2 regions of the Clostridium sp. TJA038 genome follow, and region 2 is predicted to be linked to the other one. Evidence: a T-box and tRNA genes for the amino acid it is inferred to sense, from the RefSeq annotation. Region 2 holds a T-box; the other holds one or more tRNA genes.
The links. The T-box of region 2 lies ahead of trpS (tryptophan--tRNA ligase). A T-box ahead of a tRNA ligase gene usually reads a tRNA of that ligase, here a tRNA-Trp.
Positions count from the first base shown of each region.

Region 1: it encodes a tRNA-Trp, which carries the amino acid that the T-box ahead of trpS (tryptophan--tRNA ligase) is inferred to sense. The anticodon was not compared.

Region 1 covers NZ_JBZEFA010000001.1:80,834-84,050, forward strand. The annotation lists gene tsaE (tRNA (adenosine(37)-N6)-threonylcarbamoyltransferase complex ATPase subunit type 1 TsaE) at 1-367, opposite strand, end outside; gene AC4FQV_RS00420 (CBS domain-containing protein) at 666-1,286, shown strand; tRNA gene AC4FQV_RS00425 (tRNA-Trp) at 1,457-1,532, shown strand; tRNA gene AC4FQV_RS00430 (tRNA-Trp) at 1,559-1,634, shown strand; gene AC4FQV_RS00435 (alpha/beta-type small acid-soluble spore protein) at 1,822-2,004, shown strand; gene AC4FQV_RS00440 (metal ABC transporter substrate-binding protein) at 2,296-3,186, shown strand.
Region 2 covers NZ_JBZEFA010000003.1:216,162-219,378, forward strand. The annotation lists gene AC4FQV_RS08040 (anaerobic sulfatase maturase) at 1-219, opposite strand, end outside; gene AC4FQV_RS08045 (hypothetical protein) at 309-824, opposite strand; gene trpS (tryptophan--tRNA ligase) at 967-1,965, opposite strand; T-box leader at 2,069-2,281, opposite strand; gene brnQ (branched-chain amino acid transport system II carrier protein) at 2,638-3,217, shown strand, end outside.

The DNA of each region.
Region 1 (3,217 bases), on a different contig from region 2:
TTTTTATATGTATATATTCTTCAGGAATAAGTTCTTCTATATAGTTAGCCCATTCAATTAAACTAACTCCATCACCAAAAATATATTCATCAAAACCAATTGCTTCAATTTCATCAGGGTCGTTAACTCTGTAGACATCAAAATGATAAAGAGTTAATCTACCACTATGATATTCATTAACTATATTAAAAGTTGGACTAGTTATATGCTCATTAATTTCTAATCCTTCTGCAATTCCTTTACTTATGTGAGTTTTACCAGTTCCTAAATCTCCAGTTAAACAAAGAATATCTCCTTTATTTACAAGGGAGCCTAGTTGTCTTCCAATGTTCATAGTTTTATCTACACTATCTACTATAAATTCCATAAAGAACTCCTTTCAAATTAACACTCTTTAATAATTCTATCCAAATTTCAAGAAAAAGAAAAGAGAGTGTTAAATTAATAATTATTTTAAATTCCTATGCTTAAATCTTAAGATAATATTTCTTAATAGTATATAGAAAAAGATTTCTATATAAAATTATTATAATATTAATTAGGGAAGTTTAAAGGAAAGTTAATTTGATACTTTCATAAATTTAATATATTTAGATAAATATGTAATAAAACAAGAGTATAATAAATGTATAAGATATGTTTAATTTATGAATGGGGGGATTTTTATGTTAGTAAAAGCTATTATGACAAAAAAAGATAACCTATATCTAGTTAATTCTAATACAAAGCTTAAAGAAGCATTAAAAATAATGAATGATAATAAATTTTTATCAATTCCTGTAGTAGACGGAGAAAAATTTAAAGGTGCAGTAGCTAAAAGTTCCATATATAAATATTATTTTAATCATAATTTGAGCAAGGATGATATTTTAAACAATATTACTGTAGGAGAAATATTAAAAACAGATGTCCCTATAATAAATAGTTCTGAACATATTGAAAAAGCAGTTTCTATGTTAGAAAGAATGAGAATTTCTTTTGTAGCTGTAGTTGATGAATTTGATAATTTTAAGGGGATATTAACTCATAAAGCAGTTTTTAGAGAGTTTAATAATGCCTTTGGACTTAATAAAGGAGAAAGAATAGTTATTAGGTCTTATGATGTTCCAGGACAATTATCAAAAATAACAAAATCAATATCTGAAGAAGGTGGAGATATATTAAGTGTAGTTATTGTAGATACAAAAAGTTTAACTGAAGTTAAAGAGGTTATAGTTAGAGTAAAAGATGTAGATATAAAAACTATTAAAAGAAATTTAAAAGAAGCTGGTTTTAAATTATCGTAATAAGCCATTATAAACATATAAATATAAAAGGAATATATAAATAAAAAAATTTTTTATTTATATATTCCTTATTTTATTTTAAATTATATGTATTTTGATTAAAAATAAAAAAATAAATAAAAAAACTCTTGCGTTAAGTTATTTTTTAATATATAATAAAATCTGTGTTCAGGGGTATGGCTCAATTGGTAGAGTAGTGGTCTCCAAAACCATTGGTTGTGGGTTCGAGTCCTACTGCCCCTGCCAGTTTAACACATTAAATATAATATTATAGGGGTATGGCTCAATTGGTAGAGTAGTGGTCTCCAAAACCATTGGTTGTGGGTTCAAGTCCTACTGCCCCTGCCAAAAATCAGCGAAGTAATTCGCTGATTTTTTTTGTCTTAAAATAAAAAAAAATATTATGGAAAAATATAGACTTAATTCCTTCTATTTCATAGGTTTATAATCTTACTTTTGGTTAATATAATAGTGTAAGCAAGAGATAATTAAAATTCAAGCTTACATATTACCAAAGCCAAAGGAGGAATTAGAAATGTCAAAATCATTAGTTCCAGAAGCAAAAAATGGATTAAGTAAATTCAAAAATGAGGTAGCTAGAGAATTAGGTGTTCCATTCTCAGATTATAATGGAGACTTAAGTTCAAGACAATGTGGTTCCGTAGGCGGCGAAATGGTAAAAAGAATGGTAGAAGCTTACGAAAGTCAAATAAAATAATAAACCTTTCGCACATACTGAATTAAAAAAAGACTCATTAAAATTTGAACATAATACTTGTTCTAGTAAAGTGATTCTAAAAATTTAGAATAGGAGAAATGTTATGGAGGATATACCGCCAAAGCATAATATCTAAACTTCTACCAAAAAAGGTTGTATAGAGAAATTATATTTCTCTATACAATTTTTTTGTTTTTAAAGAATTTATAAGTAAATATTGACAATAATATAAAAGTAATATAAAGTTTATAATATAAAAATGCAAATCATTTGCAAAATATCGGAGGAAATATGAAAAAATTAGCCTATATATTTTTAGGAATTTTTATAACTACTTTTTTTGTAGGATGTCAAAAAAATAAAGCTTTAGAAGAAAATGCTGAAGGTAAAATAGCTATTACTGTTAGTATTGAACCTTTAAGAGAATTTGCAGAAAAAGTAGGTGGTGATAAGGTTTATGTTAAGACTATGGTTCCCCAAGGAACTGAACCTCATGACTTTGAACCAAAAACACAAGATTTAATTGAATTAAATAAATCTAATATCTTTGTTTATAATGGCTTAGGAATGGAACATTGGATTGACCAAGTACTTAATACTATTGAAAATAAAGAACTTCAAGTAGTTGATGCATCTAAGGGTGCTGATATTTTAAAAGAAGGAGAAAAAGTAGATCCTCACCTTTGGTTAAGTTTAGAAGGAGCTAAAGTTGAGGCTAGAAATATAAAAGATGCACTTATTAAAGTAGATTCTAAAAATAAAGATTATTATGAAGAAAACTTCAATAAATTTTCTAAAGAATTAGATTCTCTAAAAGATGAGTATAAAGGAAAGTTTGATGAATTAAAAAATAAAGATTTTGTTACAGGTCATGCAGCTTTTGGATATTTATGTAGAGAATTTTCTTTAAAGCAAATAAGTGTTGAAAATTTATTTGGAGAGGGTGAAATAACACCTCAAAAAATGCAAGATATAATAGAATTTTGCAAAAAAAATAATATAAAAACAGTTTTTATGCCAGAGTTATCTAGTGAAAAGATATCACAGACTTTAGCTAAAGAGATTGGTGGGAAAATTGAAAAAATATATACTATAGAAAGTAAAGAAGATGACTTAAGTTATATTGAAGCTATGAAAGAAAATCTTTCTAAGATATATAAAGCATTGTCTACTCAAAATTAATATTTAAATATAATATTTTAATAAAAGAAAA
Region 2 (3,217 bases):
TAATCCTGCTAAAGTAGGTTCTCCTCCTTGAAAAGCAAAATTACAATGTGAAGTAGCTTCATCTAAAACTCTTTTTACAATACTCTCTAAAATTTCTTCCTTCATTACTCCATAATTATAAGTTTCTCTTTTACTGCTTAAAGAATTGTAAAAGCAATATTTACACTTTAAATTACAACTACTTGAAGCTGGTTTTATTAATAAACTTATTGGTGGCATAAAGAAATCCCCCTCCTTTTTAATACCATAAAAATTTTTATAAAATATACTGCTTAATGAAAAATAAATATAATAAAAATTTTATTTACTTAAACAACTCTTATCTTTCCTTTTATTATTTTTACAATCTTATTCATCTCGTATTTATCTCTTCCCTTTAATTTATATTCCCTTCCATCATTTAAAAATAAACTCATTAAATAAACATAATTATTAGAAGTATTGTTTATATCTATATTCTTAATTTCTTTAAAATTTATTTTTTCTTCTTTATTAAGAAAAATACAAATATAATCCTCTCCTAAAATAATAGTATCCTTTAAACTTTCCTTTGTTGTATATATAAAAACTATAATGTAAAAAATAACCATCAATTCTCCCCAAACTATAGAGGAATAACTTTCAAAACTCATAGTTAAAGATTCAAATATAATGCTAATAGAAAAAATTATTAGTATTACTTTAGATATTTTATTATAAGATGATAAATAGAATATCTTAGAATCATTTTTCTTTTTTTCTAAGTTAAGTTCTTTTAATTTATTTCTTCTATAAATAATTAATATTATTAATATTAAAATAAATACAATAAATCTAACAACCATATTTTCTCTTTTTATACCACCAACTTAAATTAACACTTTATTAATTTTTCTTTATTATATCATTACTTGAAATTAAAGGAAATAAAACTGCAAAAAAATTCTCTCTATAATAAATTTTTATATTATAGAGAGAATTTTCACTTTATCTTGGTATTAATCCAATTTTCTTTTGCATTTTTCTTAAAGTTTTTCTTGCTAAATAGTTTGCTTTTTCTGCTCCTGATTTATATATCTCCTCTAAAGCTTTTTTATCTTCTAATAAAGCCTTAGCTCTTTTTTGTATAGGTTCTAATTCATCAATTATAGCCTTAGCAACATCTTCCTTAAATTCAGCATATCCTTTTCCTTCATAAAATTTCACAACTTCATCAGGTGTATATCCCTTTATTGCACAAAGAATGTTTATTAAATTTTTAACTCCTGGTTGTTCGTCAGTATAATTTACAACTCCAATACTATCTGTAACTGCTCTTGCAATTTTCTTTCTTATAACATTTGGTTCATCCATCATTAAAATAAAACTATTTTGATTTGAATCTGATTTTGACATTTTCTTAAGAGGGTCTTGTAAGTTCATTATCTTTGCCCCCTCTTTTGGAATGTATCCTTCTGGTATAGTAAAGGTTTCACTATATGTGTTATTAAATCTAGTTGCAATATCTCTAGCAAGCTCTAAATGTTGCATTTGGTCTTTTCCAACTGGAACTAAATCTGTGTTATATAAAAGTATATCAGCAGCCATTAGCACAGGATATACAAATAATCCAGCACCAATTGAATCTCCCATTTTTTTAGATTTATCTTTATATTGAGTCATTCTACTTAACTCACCCATATAAGAATTACAAGTTAAAAGCCAAGCAGCTTCTGAGTGTGCTGGAACATGAGATTGTATAAATAAAGTATTCTTCTCTGTATCAATTCCAGCTGCTATATATATAGCTAAAACTTCTAAAGTTCTTCTTCTTAAATCCTTTGGTAATTGTTTTACTGTTATAGCATGTAAATCAACAACGCAAAAATAGCAATCATACTCCTCTTGTAATTTAGTCCAATTCTTTATAGCCCCTAAATAATTTCCTAAAGTTAAATCTCCTGAAGGTTGTATTCCACTAAAAATAATTTTTTTCTTTTCTTCCATATCTTATTTGATGTTAAAAAACATCAAATCTTCACCTCCTATAATTAATTTATCTATTATACTTAAATAATTTTTAAAATAAAAAAGTCCTATAAGTAAAAACTTATAGGACGAATATATCGCGGTACCACCTATTATTACAGAAAACTTTTCTGTATCTCTTTCTTGTAACGTAAGAATACGGTTTAGAATACTAAATTTCCTCTAAACATCTCAAAGATCCATTCAATTTAAACATAACTACCATACTCACAGCAAAATGTATGACTCTCTTAAAGCCTGTTTTAAATTTACTACTTCTTTTCACAGAAATTTTATATTAAACTTTAATGCTATTTTAACATTTTTTATTTTTTAGTCAAGATTATTTTACCTTCATATATATTATATACAAAGTTTTTGAATTTTTATACTTATCATTAATTAACAATAATTTAATATTTACACCATTTTTTTATTAAATTATCAATTTTATATTTCTATGGCTTTATATATAAAATATTTTTATTGATTTTTCTTAACATTATGATAATATAGTATTATAACTTTTAAATGGAATATTAAAAACATTATATAAAAAACTAAAATCAAATTATATAGTTTTTTGAATAATTCAGAAATTATTTAAATTTAATTATAATTTGATTAGAAAAGAAAGATGGGGTGTATATTATGAATCACAAAAGATCAGATTTTTTAGTAATCGGCTTTGCGCTATTCTCGATGTTTCTAGGAGCAGGTAACCTAATCTTCCCTCCTTTATTAGGAAGAAATTTAGGAGCTGATTATTATTTAGGAATTATAGGTTTTATTGTAACTGGAGTTGGAGTTCCTTTACTAGGAATTTTATCTTCAATAAGAGTTAACGGTAAATTTGAATTATTTGGAGATAAAGTTGGGAAAAAGTTCTCATTAATATATTCAATAGCATTATTTATACTTATAGGACCATTATTAGCTATTCCTAGAACAGCAGCTACTACTTTTGAGTTAGCTTTTGCTCCTAACTTTGAAAATATAAACTACTTTGTAATAATAGTTGTTTATTTCTTAGTAAACTTAATATTTGTTTTAAAACCTTCAAAGGTGATAGATGTATTAGGTAAATTTTTAACACCAGTTTTATTAGCTATATTATTCTTCTTAATTGCTAAAGGTGTTATTAGCCCAATATCTTCTTTAACAAATTCTTATACTCCTGATGCTTTTTCAACTTCTTTACTTGAAGGATATCAAACTATGGATGCTATTG